One region of the Gracilimonas sp. B-17 genome, then DNA from elsewhere that is predicted to be linked to it. Evidence: riboswitches for the same ligand, from Rfam matches in the RefSeq annotation. Region 1 holds a riboswitch; the other holds the start of a gene.
What was found. A riboswitch is a leader RNA that binds a small molecule or an ion and turns the genes downstream of it on or off. The one in region 1 is predicted to bind S-adenosylmethionine.
Positions count from the first base shown of each region.

Region 2: it holds a riboswitch for S-adenosylmethionine, as region 1 does, so the genes downstream of both, AC13FX_RS13665 (homocysteine S-methyltransferase family protein) here and AC13FX_RS06375 (O-acetylhomoserine aminocarboxypropyltransferase/cysteine synthase family protein) in region 1, are expected to answer to the same signal.

Region 1 covers NZ_JBSXOA010000011.1:349,856-357,531, forward strand. Annotated here, with positions in the region: gene AC13FX_RS06355 (DmpA family aminopeptidase) at 72-1,208, opposite strand; gene AC13FX_RS06360 (hypothetical protein) at 1,269-1,745, shown strand; gene AC13FX_RS06365 (homoserine dehydrogenase family protein) at 1,788-2,876, opposite strand; gene metX (homoserine O-acetyltransferase MetX) at 2,873-3,922, opposite strand; gene AC13FX_RS06375 (O-acetylhomoserine aminocarboxypropyltransferase/cysteine synthase family protein) at 4,107-5,435, opposite strand; SAM riboswitch class I at 5,589-5,728, opposite strand; gene era (GTPase Era) at 6,068-6,958, opposite strand; gene mutS (DNA mismatch repair protein MutS) at 7,062-7,676, opposite strand, start outside.
Region 2 covers NZ_JBSXOA010000012.1:1,211,377-1,219,052, reverse strand. Annotated here, with positions in the region: gene AC13FX_RS13675 (type III PLP-dependent enzyme domain-containing protein) at 1-935, opposite strand, end outside; gene AC13FX_RS13670 (BamA/TamA family outer membrane protein) at 1,168-2,829, shown strand; SAM riboswitch class I at 3,003-3,124, shown strand; gene AC13FX_RS13665 (homocysteine S-methyltransferase family protein) at 3,176-4,177, shown strand; gene metH (methionine synthase) at 4,349-7,048, shown strand; gene AC13FX_RS13655 (methylenetetrahydrofolate reductase) at 7,045-7,676, shown strand, end outside.

The DNA.
Region 1 (7,676 bases):
ACAAATACAATATCACTGATAAGGTTAAACCTGTGCTAGAATTTTGATCAATTTCTGCGAGTTTTTACCGGTTAATTTTCAAGTAGATCATACTTCTTCATAATGCCGAGAACCTGATCAATGGGAAGAGCTTTTTGGGTATGTCCACGATCACCTGTCACAGTGGTGGCCATTAATAAAGAATTTAAAATAGCTTCTTCGGTAGCCTCAATGGCTGCAAGGAATAGCGGGGTTGTATCAGAGTTATTCAGCTCCGTATAATTTTGGGTTGAACCGGATCGTTCGGTTTTGATACGAACCTCATCGCTGGTAGAAAATGCGATCACATAATCCCCGCTTCCGTTGGAAGCAAATCCACCTACCCGCGCAACTCCCATAAAAGCCCGTTTGGCCAGTCGTTCAAGATTTCGGGAAAGGAGAGGGGCATCCGTTGCGATCACGATCATGATCGAACCGTCCACATCATAGGGGACTTCGCTGGAGAGGTAGTGATTGTTAAGTTCCTCCCCGACCGGAGCTCCATCTATGGTTAACACGCCACCAAAGTTGGATTGTACTAAAACACCGACAGTATAGCCTCCCAGTTTTTCAGGGATTATTCGGGATGCGGTGCCGATCCCTCCTTTAAAACCCAGGGCTGAGGTTCCGGTCCCGGCTCCCACGCTTCCTTCTTCAACCGGACCTGTTTGGGCATTATCTATAGCTTTAAAAACATGGTTCATGGTCACATGTCTTCCGCGGATGTCATTTAACCAACCATCATTGGTTTCTCCTACTACCGGATTGACAGAACGGACATTTTCATTACCGGGTTGACGCAGTATGTAGTCGGAAATGCCATTAGCTACCGTATGAATACTCAGTGTGTTGGTCAGCCCAATGGGTGTTTCGATCTCACCCAGTTCCTGAACCTGAGTGAATCCCAAAGCCTTCCCAAACCCATTACCCACGTAAACTGCTGCCGGTACGCGAGACCTGAAGAGGTCTCCATCATGTGGCAAGATCATGGTTACACCGGTTCGGATATTGTCACCTTCAATGATCGTGCGGTGCCCAACCTTAACCCCTTCAACATCCGTGATGGCATTCAGGGGGCCGGGCATCAATATTCCCGTTTTAATACCAAGATCTCTGGCACGTTGCCTCTCCTGAGATTGCGCAGTTTGGAGCGATAGGACAGCGGTTAGAACAAGGATCAAGTATCGCATTGAATTGTGGTTTTTGGGAAATCTGTTATTTTGAAAGAAGGTCGTACCAATGAAACAGATATGCAAAAGAAGAGATATAAAAAATATAGGTCAGAAACTGTTCGTTTGAGGTCGTGGGATTATGGATGGAATGGCGTTTATTTTGTAACGATATGTGCAGATCAACGAGTGTGTTTTTTTGGTGAGGTTGTTGGTTTGAATATTGATGATCATTTAGACACCGTAGAGACGCAAAATCTTGCGTCACTACGGTTAAATTCGGAGGATAAGATCGATTCAAATCCAGATGCCAATATGCAGTTGTCCAAAATTGGGTTAATTGCGCAAACCTGCTGGCTGGAGATACCGGATCATTTCCCGTTTGTTAAATTGGGTGAATTTATTGTGATGCCAAATCATGTCCATGGAATAATTATTATTGACAAGGATAATGATGCCCATGATAAGGTAGGATCACAAAATATTGTATCCCAACGAACGGGCAAACAAAAACCCTTGAATAAATTTGGACCTCAATCCAAAAACCTGCTATCCTGAATTTTGAATTTTGAATTTTGAATTTTTCATTTTGAATTCCCCCTAAACCAACCCTCCTATATCAATGATGTCACCCAATACGCCTGCGGCTGTAACCTCTTTTCCGGCGCCCGGTCCCTGTATCACAATAGGTGAGTTGCTATATCTGCGCGTATAGATCTGTATCAGGTTGTCGGTGCCTTTTAAATGGGATAGGGGAGAATCCGACTTCACTTCACTGACGCCGACAGAAATGCCATCCGGGGTGAATTCTCCCACATATCGTAACTTCTTATTGTTGACCAAGGCCTGTGCATTTCTGCTTTTCCAATGGGAATCATAATCAGGCAATTTCTGAAGAAATTCATCGGTTGTCAGAGATACCAGTTTTTCAGGAACCAGCGAATCAACCCGGATCTGTTCTCTTTCAAATTCATAGCCACTTATTCGGGCAAGAATGAGAAACTTGCGCGCAACGTCCTCTCCTGAAAGGTCATCGCGTGGATCAGGCTCCGAGTAGCCGTTAGTTTTAGCATTTTGAACCGACTGACTGAAAGATACTCCCGCCTCCAGTTGATTAAATAAATAGGTCATGGTTCCTGAAACGACCCCTGCTATTTTTGTGATCTCATCCCCGCTGTTAAGCAGGGTTTTGATGGTGCTTACTACAGGAAGGCCGGCACCAACAGCTGTCTCGTACCGGTATTGCGAATTATGATCGCTACAGGTCTTCACGAGTGTATCAAAGTATTCCTGTTCAAAGGTGTTTGCCAGTTTACTGGGTGTGGCTATATGAATACCATGTTGCAGAAGGTCATGGTAAACCCGGGCGACATGTTCACTCCCGGTGGCATCCACAAACACCAGGTCGTGGTCGGCTTTGTCCAGTATCTTTTTGGGGATAGAGTTCCAGTCCGTGTTTGCTCCGCAACAGATATTTGTTGGGTCATTGAGTTGTTCTGCATCCGGTTCCCAGCAAGTGAATCGGCTATTGCAAAATCCTACGATCTCGAGATCATATCTGGGATGTTCTAAATTCCAGATCTGTTCAAGCAGGGTTCCGCCTACTGCGCCGATTCCGGCCAGAAATATGGAAAGCTTTTTCTTGTTCGGTTTTGTTTCAGGGTGTGTTTGTTTTAATGCAAGTGTCATGATGAATGAGATTTTTTGAGTGAGCGAAAAAAGGGTTTTAATTGTGCGTTTAGCTGTTTGAATTCTATAAGAAAGGCATCATGCCCGTAGGGTGAGCTTAATTCAGCAAGGGTGCTGTTCGGCAATAGATCGGCCAGCTCTTTCTGTTCATGAATGGGATAAAGCTGATCACTGTCAAAGCCGACCACTAAAACAGGTATCTTTAGGTTGCCAAGAACCTCCTTAAAGGTTCCCCGATCTCTGGAAACATCATGTGAATCCATAGCCTGAGATAAAATGACATAGGTATTGGCATCAAATCGTTTTGCCAGCTTCTTTCCCTGATATTGCAGATAAGATTCTACCTGATAGATCTGTTTCTCAGGATGGACCCTGCGCGAGAATTTTTCCTCATAGTTTTCAGGGGTACGATAGGTGATCATAGCCATTGCTCTGGCAGCCTCGATCCCTTTGGTGGGAGGATCTTTGGGATCGTAATAACCATGCTTCCATTTTCGATCAGCCCGGATGGCCATCCGTTGTGCCTCACTGATACCAATAGCCCATGGAGAATGAGCTTTCCCCATTACAAAAAGAGCGGCTGATCTAACCCTGTCATCCATAAGGGTAAACTCAAGGGCTGTCATACCTCCCATGGATCCTCCTAACACCAGCTCAATACCCTGAATATTCCATTCATCAAACAAGAGTTGATGAAATGTGACGATATCCCGGATGGTGATGGGAGGGAAATCTGCCTGCCAGGGAGCACCTGTATTAGGGTTGATGGAAGTGGGACCGGTGGAACCATAACAACTTCCCGGAACATTGACGCAAAGAATAAAATGCTCTTCAGGGTCGAGGATACCGTCTTGATCAAATAAACCGCCAAACCATTCGTCAGCCGAAGCATGTCCGGTTAAGGCATGGCAGATAAGGATCACATTGTCTCGTTTTTCATTGAGTGTTCCCCAGCTTTTCCATGCAATATCTACTGAAGAGAAAATATGACCTGATTCTGTAGTCCAGTTTTTCTGTAATGTTGTGACTGCTATTCCTTTGTTCATATTTATTCTGTAAGTGAGCAACCTCGAAGCGTCCGATAGGACCTGCGAGCGTTGCGTGTATAGGTAATAAATTTAAAGCCGAACGCTGCGAGGACCGTTGGACGCTCGCAGGTTCTCCTGAGGTTTGTTTGATAAAAGCGGACATGGATTTCCACCACATCCGCAATGGAGTACAATGGTAGAATTATGCGGTTACCTGCAGTTTGGCAAAGGCCTTTTTGAAATCTTCAATGATATCATCGATATGTTCGATACCAACCGATACACGAATAAGGTCACCCTTTACGCCACTGGCTTTCTGTTCAACCTCATTGAGCTGCTGGTGCGTGGTTGAGGCCGGATGGATGACAAGCGTTTTGGCATCCCCAATGTTTGCCACATGACTTGATAACTTTGTATTCTCAATGAACTCGCGTGCAGCATCATAGCCTCCTTTTACACCAAAAGTGAAAACAGACCCAAACTGCCCGTTTCTCAGATATTTTTTTGCCCTTTCGTGATACTCATGTTCAGGCAGTCCGGTATAGTTGATCCACTCCACAGCTTCATGATCCTTGAGCCAGTTCGCAAGTTTTCGGGCGTTTTCATTATGGCGCTCTACTCTTAGCGACAGTGTTTCTAGTCCTTGTAGCAAGAGGAAACTGTTGAACGGTGATTGGGATGGGCCGAAGTCACGCAGGCCTTCAACCCGTGCCCGAATAGCGAAGGCAATATTCCCAAACGGACCGTCTTCCCCAAATACTTCCCAAAAGTTTAATCCGTGGTAAGAAGGAGAGGGCTCACTGAGTCCTGGAAATTTTCCATTCCCCCAGTTGAAGTTACCGCCATCCACGATCACCCCTCCGATGGAGGTGCCGTGGCCACCGATCCATTTGGTGGCTGAGGCAGTAACAATATTAGCTCCGTGTTTTAAGGGTTGAACCAATGCTCCGCCGGCGCCAAAGGTGTTATCAACGACTAAAGGAATTCCGTGTTCTTTGGCGAGAGTTGAAAGCCCTTCAAAATCAGCGATGTTTCCTCGAGGATTGCCGATCGACTCCACATAGATCGCCTTGGTGTTCTCATCGATGTGTTTGGCGTACGCCTCTACGGTTTCTTCTTCAGCAAAGTGGACATTGATCCCAAGCCGGGGAAGGGAATTCTTGAACTGATTGTAGGTGCCACCGTAAAGGAATTGAGTGGAAACGATATTGTCTCCGGCGTTGGCTAAGTTCGTAATAGCCAGAAACTGAGCAGCCTGCCCGGATGCTGTTGCCACTGCTGCCGTTCCACCTTCCAGGGCAGCCAGTCTTTTTTCAAAAACATCAGTGGTGGGATTCATGATCCTGGTGTAGATGTTCCCGAATTCCCTCAAGGCAAAAAGGTTGGCGGCGTGTTCGGTACTGTCAAAATTGTAGGACGTGGTTTGATAAATTGGTACTGCGCGGGAACCTGTTTCTGAATCAGGTTCCTGACCGGCGTGAAGCTGCAGGGTTTCGAATTTGAAGTCTCGTGTATCTTTTTCGTTGCTCATGATAATTGGTTGTTTGAGTAAGTGTTAGTTGTTTGTTTTGAATCTTCAAAACTGATGATCCTCCTCTGCGAGACTTAATTTGAACTAACAAAAAAAGCCTCTTTCAGAGATGAATCCGAAAGAGGCTTTTCTTACAAAAACCGGGTCTTATCGAACTCATCTTTTCCCTGCACATAACAAGTTATGTGCGGAACAGGATGTGGCACCTTTTCCCCCGCACATAAATGTTTATGAGCGGGAAACGGTTGCCAAGGCTTCACAGGACCTGATCCCTCCACCTTTCGTAATGAGAATGCAACAGTATGTTTAAAGAACGTTGAAAATTAAAGTCACTAAAAAAGCCCTTCTGTGTTACATTCAAAAGGGCTTGTTAACGATCCTCGGTTTATACCAATGCCCTTATGTCTGTGTCATGCACATATACATGCAACACATCATAGAACAAGAGCTGGTGATATTTTGACTTATTAATTTCACGCTTAAAAGCTATGGTAAGATTTTGGTTGGTGCAAATTAAAAATTTATTGTGGTGGATGTGTTTGATTTGACTGAATTTTCAAGTCAGATCGGGTCCTGCAATGTTAGAAGAGTGAAATAGCATTGAGGGTTTTATTGAGCGTTAAAATCATGATCTATTTCCCATATCCCAGGTTCCGAACCCAACCCTCCTTCTCTCTCCATTTTTCCCGGACTTTCACATGCAGCTCCAGATAAACCTGCTTGCCAATAAATTCCTCGATCGATTTACGGGCTTCAATACCCAGTTCTTTGATGGCTGAGCCACCTTTGCCGATCAGCATGCCTTTCTGGGATTTTTGATTCACGATGATATCAGCATGTATCCGGTCGATGTCAGGTTCTGCATCATAAGAAACCACTTCAACTGTACAGGAGTAGGGAATCTCCTGATGAAACTGAAGAAAGATCTGCTCACGTACTAACTCTGAAACAAAAAATCGAACCGGGTGCTCACTGAGGTCTTCTTTTGGATAGAAGGGAGGTCCGGGTAGCAGGCTGGCACGAATGTCTTCCATCAGTTCCTTTACGCCGGTTCCCGCCGTGGCCGAAACAAAATGGGTAGATCGAATCTTTAATTTTTCCTGGATCTCCTCAGCTGATTTTCGGGCTTTCTCTTCATTGGCCACATCCATTTTATTGACCACTAAATAGATCGGCTTGTTGATGGACCTGATCAGTTCGATCACATCATCAGTAGGATGTTTATCCATTGGGTCATGAATGAAAAGAATGACATCTGCATCCGAACGTGCGCGTTCCACGGTTTTCATCATGGCTTTTTGAAGCTCATATTTCGGTGAGATCACCCCGGGGGTATCCAGGAAAACAATCTGTGTATCCTCATCGGAATAGATGCCAACGATCTGGTGCCGGGTCGTTTGGGCTTTATGGGTAGTGATAGAGATCTTGGCACCCAGTATGTAATTCATCAGGGTTGATTTACCCGCATTGGGTTTCCCTATGATGGCAACGTATCCGGATTTGTGTGGTTTGGTTTCGGGCATATCTTATATTTAGAACTCAGAGTTATTAGTGTTAAAGTGGCGACGGTGTTACAGTGTTACGGATGACTTTAAGATCCGTAACACTGTAACACCACAACACCATCTAATCCACGAGTTTCTTCAATTCCGTGATCATCATTAAAGCTTCAATTGGAGTCATGCGATTCGGGTCGGTGGCTTCCAGTTTATTCAATACGGTTTCAATTCTGGGATCCACATGTGTTTGAAACATCGTCATTTGAGAAGTTTCAGGCTGTTTTTCAACTTTCTCAGATAAATTTTTGGACGCCTCTTTTTTGAAGGAAGCTTCTTTTTCTATTGATCCGTTTTTATTAGTGATATCCAGGCTGTGACTCTCCAGGTTTTTCAGGATCTCCTTGGCACGCTCAATGACCACTTGTGGTAGCCCGGCCATATCGGCTACCTGAATACCATAGCTGTGATCGGCTCCACCCTTGATGAGTTTGCGTAAGAATACCACTTTGCCGTCATGTTCTTTGACCTGAACATTATAATTCCTGATCCGGTCGTACATTTGTTCGAGTTCATTCAGTTCGTGATAATGTGTGGCAAACAAGGTCTTTGCCGCAACCGGAGCATGATTATGTAGATATTCGGCCAGTGACCAGGCAATACTCAAACCGTCAAAAGTGGAAGTTCCGCGACCTACCTCATCCAGCAGTATCAGTGATCTAGGAGTGGCATTGTTCAGGATATT
Region 2 (7,676 bases), on a different contig from region 1:
ACTGTATATTTACCAAATTCAGTGAAAATATCCGGTTCCTCAACATTTGCATCCTGGCAAGCTTCCTGTATGTTCCTTACGATCTCACCGGTGATATATTCGTAATCAAAATCAAAATTCAGGCTGTTTTGGATCGGAAACCCACCGCCAATATTCAAGGCTTTAACGGTTGGGACAAGTTGCTTGATCCTGGTAAATTGACTCAACGCTTTTTTGAACTCGTTCCAGTAATACATAGTATCATTGATTCCGGAATCAACAAAGAAATGTACCATCACCAGCTCTACGTTGTTATTATCGAGTATCTTATCCTTTATAAAATCAATGATCTCACGTTTATTGATCCCTAACCGGGAAGTATAGTAGGAAGCTTGTGGGTCTTCCTCAATAGAAATTCGTAATCCGATCTTAATAGGATGCTCAGTTTCTAATTCTGACAGTTTATCGAGTTCCCTGGCATTATCCAGAACAGTTATTGAATTCCTGAAACCACTGTTGATCAAACGGCCTATCTTTTTGACATAATCATCAGTTTTATATCCATTGTGTACAATGATCTTATCCGAATTGAATACCCCTTTATTATATAGGTTTTGGATAAGATCGATATCAAATGAGGATGAAGTCTCCAATGAAACATTTTCTTTCAAAGCTGTGCGAACCACATGATTAAAATGGCAGCATTTGGTACAGTAACAGAACTCATACTTGCCGGAGTAATTATTTTCATCGATTGCCTTATTAAACCAAAGCCGTGCCTGTGCGATCTTTTCCCTGATCTTAGGGAGGTAGGAGACTTTAAAAGGGGTTCCGTATTTTTGAATGAGTTCATGGAGATCCACACCATTGAAATGTAGAGTACCATCTACCAGCTCAAAACCGTTTTGAGGAAAGTGGTAGGTTTGGTCAATGAGGTCGAAATAGTTATTCTTCATTAGGCAGGGTGCACGTCGTAATTAATTAGTGGGATAACGGGATAAAAAGAACTCAAATATACGAGTTAATTGCAATGGTTTGACAAGCCGTTGATTTTTTTATGTATGTTTTTTCTGAATACCCATGAACAAACCCAGAATAACGAATGCTCATTTTACTCTATGGGCCCTGGGTGTTGGATATTCCTTCCTTCATTCTGCACTAAAGCAAAAATCAATGTAGATTTGGCACATGTACAGCAAGCAAGGTTTCCTATTTATTTGTGTGATGATTTTATCCACGGCCAATTTAAATGCTCAGGAAACCAATTATCGTATCTATGAAAATGGGATCGAGATCACGTATCCGGATTCCCTGGAGAATCGAATAACTGAGGGAATAGCCACAAGTCGTGAAATTTTGATCAAATGGCTTGCCGCAGAAGGTTATTTGAATGCTGAAATTGATTCAATTGGGAGTACCTGTGCTGTGATCACGCGTAATTGCAAATTTCAGCTTCAAAAAATAACGATCAAATATATAGGGGAAACGGATTCGGTACGCACTATTTACCCGGAGATCGATTATACCCAAAACGTACTCCAAAATGAGATACTAAGGTTGATCGTTGAACTGAATCAAGATGGTTATCCATTTGCTAAAAGTGGTATAGAACGTTTTTCACCCGATTACCATGAATGTACCATATCTATTACTCTGCAATTGGATCCAGGAGAAAGATCTGAAGCTGCGGGAATCTATTTCTCCGGACATCGATCTAATTCACAAGAGTATCTGAGGAAAATATCCAGATTTCAGGCAGGGGAAATCATTACCCCGGATTATCTTCGATATTTAAGAGCCAACCTGGTTGCCAGTGAGTTGTTTAATGATGTTGAAGAAGGACAGATATTATTACGAGGTGGAGAGCCGGTGATCGTATTTAAGGTACAGGAACGTACGCTGAATCAATTGGATGGATTACTTGGTTACGTTCCTAATCCCAAGGGAAATGGGCAGATAGTGGGTGATTTGGAGTTATCTTTCTGGAATGTATTAACAGAGGGTAGTGGACTCAGTTTTCAATATCAAAGATTAAGACCCGAAACCAGTGAGCTGGATGTGGGTATTTGGCAGAATTGGATCGGAAGTTTTCCCATTGGTCTTTCAGCAGGCTTTAATATTTATCAGAACGATACGACCTATCAATCGCGACAGTTTCAGTTAGAAGGATCTTATCGAGTCTCAGGGGGTTTCAAACTTATCGGTGGTATCCAATTTCAGTCATCAATATCGGGTTCTGGTTTACCGGTAGTTGTGGAACCGGATGGTAGTAAGCGCACGGCTCGTCTTGGTTTCGAATACACGAACCTTGATCGATACGATGTGCCCACAAAAGGTAATTCCATATCCATAAGCTATGGTATTGCACATAAAGATCTTCAGGATGATTCAACAGGAATTTTTGCACAAAATATTCTGGAGTTGGAAGCCCGGCAATATTTCTCGGTGTTTGATCGTAGTGTGATCGCACTTTCGTTGCATGGGTTTATACTGGAGGCTGACCGTGTAACGCTAAATGATCTGACTCGTTTTGGTGGGGGCAATTCCTTTCGCGGATATGCGGAAGACCAATTCCGGGCGGGACAGTTACTATGGGGTGATGTGGAATATCAGTTTCTATTGGACAGGCAGTCGTTCCTATTCGCATTTGGAGCTTATGGTGCCTACCAACGTCCAATATTATTCAATGAAACCAACAACGATTTCATGAGCACAGGTAAGTTGTACTCCTTAGGTTTTGGTTTGAGTTATCAAACTCGAATAGGGCGTCTCAAATTTACCTATGCTATCTCACCTGAAGAGAATTTTACCAATGGCAAAGTACACTTTGGGGTCAGAACGGAGTTGTAGATTAAAGTGGATTATTCTGGTGCTTCATTTGTCTATGAATTGGTTTAAAAATTTAACCTTAGACCATCAATTGACACCCGCATATTAAGTTTCAATTCAAATTCCGGGATCAGTCTTTATAACATGTTGCTCAGTGGCTCAAAGAGCATTATATTAAATTAGAATTTACTGAATGCTTATAGAGAAAGACTGAGGGATGGGCCCGATGACGTCTTGGCAACCACTTTTTTAAATAGGAGGCAGGTGCCAATTCCCACTCCAAACATAGAGCATTATGTTAGGAGAAAGATAAGCGAGCTGATCACTCACCGACTCTTTCTGTATAAGTTAATCTAATTAGGAAAGAGTGAATATAGAAGACGCATTACAACAGAGAGTTTTGATCCTTGACGGTGCAATGGGCACTATGATACAAAGGTATAAGCTGGATGAGGCCGATTTTCGTGGAAAGCGCTTCAAAGATCATCCTGATGACCTTCAGGGAAATAATGATCTGCTTAGTCTGACGAAACCGGATATTATTCAGGCAATTCATGAAGAATACCTGGAAGCCGGTGCAGACCTGGTTGAAACCAATACATTCAGTGGAACCAGCGTAGCACAGGCAGATTATGGCCTTGAATCGATTGTGTATGAACTAAACAAAAGGTCGGCAGAGATAGCCAAAGAGGCCACCCATAAATTCACCATCAAGAACCCTGATAAACCAAGATTTGTGATCGGTTCAATGGGCCCAACTAATAGAACAGCTTCAATTTCCCCTGAGGTCACCGATCCTGCGTACCGCGCTATTACCTTTGATGAATTGGCAGAAGCCTATAAGGAACAGGCACGAGGTCTCGTTGATGGCGGAGCAGATGCTTTATTGGTTGAAACGATATTTGATACTCTAAATGCTAAAGCGGCACTTTATGCTATTCAGGAACTTTTTGATGAAACTAAGATGCCTATACCTGTGATGGTATCAGGAACTATTACAGATGCATCAGGCAGGACATTATCAGGTCAAACTGTTGAGGCTTTTTTGATCTCCGTTTCTCATGCTCCCATATTGAGTGTAGGATTTAATTGCGCACTGGGTGCTGAACAATTGTTTCCCTATCTGAAAGAACTGGCGAATCGTTCTCCGTTTTATATTAGTGCTTATCCTAATGCCGGACTACCAAACGAATTTGGGGAATACGATCAGGGACCGGAAGAGATGACCAATGAAGTAAAAAAATACCTGGAAGAAGGTATAGTAAATCTTCTCGGTGGTTGTTGCGGAACCACTCCAAAGCATATCTCTAAAATGGCTGAACTCGCAGCTCAGTATGAACCCAGAAAGCTTCAAATAGGGGTGAAGTGATATGAAATTTGATCTAATACATTATCTGACGACTGAAGTTAACCTTATAAACTATAAACAGATTTCTAAGTCGTCCGATGAACCAAAAAGCATGAGCGTTGACAACCATTCGCCGGATGAACTGGGAGTCGACAAATGATGAGCTGGAATTTTAAATATTGTTGTAGCTAAATGAAAACACTACCACTTACACTAAGCGGACTTGAACCTCTCATCATCACTGAAGACTCCAATTTTGTAAATGTTGGAGAACGCACAAATGTTACGGGGTCAAGGACTTTTCTTAATTATATTAAACAGCAGGAATATGATAAAGCCCTGAAAGTTGCTCTGGATCAAGTGCAGGGAGGAGCACAGATCCTGGATGTGAATATGGATGAAGGGATGCTGGATAGTGCAAAAGAAATGACGCACTTTCTCAATCTCATAGCTTCAGAACCGGATATTGCGAAGATTCCCATTATGATCGATTCCTCAAAATGGGAAGTAATACTAGCCGGCTTGAAGTGCCTGCAGGGTAAAGGCGTTGTAAATTCCATAAGCCTAAAAGATGGTGAAGAGGAATTCCTGAAGCGAGCAAAGATCATACGTCGCTTTGGCGCGGCTGTTATCTGTATGGCCTTTGATGAAGATGGGCAAGCTGATACGTTTGAACGCCGTAAAGAAATTTGCGGTCGTGCGTATAGCCTTTTAACTGATGAAGCGGGCTTTCACCCATCAGATATCATCCTTGACCCGAATATTTTTCCAGTTGCAACCGGCATGGATGAACATCGTCGAAATGCTTTGGATTATTTTCAGGCGGCCAGGTGGATCCGTGAGAACCTGCCGGGTGCTCATATCATTGGAGGAGTAAGCAATGTTTCTTTTTCTTTTAGAGGTAATGATCGGGTAAGGGAGGCTATTCACTCAGCATTTCTGTACCATGCTATTGAGCATGGTATGGATATGGGTATCGTTAACCCCACTCAGTTGGAGGTTTACGATGATATACCCGGTGAACTATTAAAAAGGGTTGAGGATGTCCTTTTTGATCGCAGGGATGATGCAACCGAACGATTGCTCGAACTTGCAGAGGAGTATAAGGGAGAAAGCTCTTCTGCCAAAAGCAGAACTGACCTTGAATGGCGTAGTAAATCCGTAGAAGAACGCATTAAACACTCCCTAGTGAAGGGCATCAACGAGTTTGTTGAAGAGGATGCTGAAGAAGCACGACAAAAATATGGAAGCCCGTTACAGGTCATTGAGGGACCTTTAATGGACGGGATGAATGTAGTAGGTGACCTCTTCGGATCGGGGAAAATGTTTCTTCCGCAAGTGGTAAAAAGTGCCAGGGTCATGAAACAGGCTGTGGCTTACTTGACCCCGTACCTTGAGCAGGAAAAAGCAGATAACAAAGATACCAGTGAGCAACCGAAAGTTCTGCTTGCTACTGTAAAAGGGGATGTTCATGATATCGGAAAGAATATCGTAGGCGTTGTTCTGGCCTGTAATAACTATCAGGTTGTAGATCTTGGGGTCATGGTACCGGCAGATAAGATCCTGGATGAGGCAGTGAAACATAATGTTGATGCGATCGGTTTAAGTGGTTTGATCACCCCCTCACTGGATGAGATGATCTATGTGGCTCGTGAGATGAAAAAAAGAAATATGGACCTTCCTTTGTTGATAGGAGGGGCTACCACTTCAAGACTTCATACAGCAGTTAAGATCGATCCGGAGTATGATGGTTCAATAATCCATGTATTGGATGCCTCAAGAGCCGTTACCATGGCCGGAGATGTCATCAACCCAAAGAAAAAGGAAACCGTAAAACAAACTATAAAACTTGAATATGCGGACCTGCGTAAACAACACGAAAGCAGGCAAACCAATAAGAAACTCATCTCATTTGAAGAGGCAAAAGCTAACAGGGTAAAAATTGATTGGAATGAATATAATCCAGTAAAACCCGCATTTTTGGGTAAGAAGGTTTTCAGGGAGTACCCGATATCAGAGTTAAGAGATTATATAGATTGGTCACCATTCTTTAGAACATGGATGCTGACAGGTAAATATCCGAATATTCTTGAAGATAGTGAAGTTGGACCTCAGGCAACCTCATTATATGAAGATGCCCAAAAGCTTCTGGATAGAATAGTTGACGAAGATATTTTAGAAGCTAGAGGAGTGGTAGGTTTCTATCCTGCAGTATCTTATGGCGATGACATTAAGCTTCTTAAAGGAGAAAATTCAACTGAGTATAATTCGACTTTCCACTTTCTTAGACAACAGAACAAAAAGAGAACAGGTCAGCCAAACTCTTCACTGGCTGATTACATAGCGCCAAAGGAAACAGGTATCAAAGATTATATGGGCTTCTTTGCGGTGACTGCCGGAATCGGGATCGAAGCTCTCATCAAAGAATTCCAAGCCAAACATGATGACTATAACATCATACTTGTGAAGGCTGTAGCAGATCGGTTAGCGGAAGCATTTGCTGAACGAATGCATGAACGCGTGCGAAAAGAATTCTGGGGATACTCTGATGAAGAGCGATATTCCAATGAGGATCTTATTGCAGAAAAGTACACCGGCATTCGCCCTGCACCGGGATACCCTGCATGCCCGGATCATACTGAAAAACGAACATTGTTTAACTTGTTGAATGTGGAAGAGGAGGTACAGATAGAGCTAACCGAATCTTATGCTATGTATCCGGCATCCTCTGTCAGCGGGTTCTATTTCTCCCATCCTCTATCCCGCTATTTCAGGGTAGGTAATATTGGGGAGGATCAGGTAAGAGATTACGCAAAACGAAAATCGGTTTCAAAAGAGGAAGTTGAAAAGTGGCTTTCTCCAATTATAGAATATCAATCAGGATCACAATGAAAGTTACTGAACATATAAGTAAAGCTAATGGCAGTACATTATTTTCTTTTGAAGTACTTCCGCCACTCAAAGGGCAAAATATCAGATCCTTATTTGATCATATGGATCCCCTAATGGAATTCAAACCACCGTTCGTGGATGTTACTTACCATCGCGAGGAGTATGTTTATAAAAAACGGGAAAACGGGTTATTGGAGCGGAAGACCGTCCGTAAACGTCCGGGAACGGTTGGCATATGTGCCGCCATTCAAAATCATTATAAAGTGGATGCGGTTCCTCATATCATTTGTGGTGGTTTTTCCAAAGAGGATACTGAAAATGCCCTCATCGACCTCAATTTCCTTGGTATTGACAATGTATTGCTTATTCAGGGGGATACCCGAAAGCCGGAGAGAGAATTCGTTCCGGAACCTGATGGTCATGCTTATGCCTCTGAATTGATCGGGCAAGTCGTGGAACTGAACAATGGGGTGTACCTGGATGAAGAACTGGAAAATGCCCAGCCTTCAGATTTTTGTATAGGAGTAGCGGGCTATCCTGAAAAACATTTTGCAGCTCCGAACATGCAAACCGATCTGAAATATCTGAAACTGAAACAGGAAAAAGGGGCTAACTATATTGTGACTCA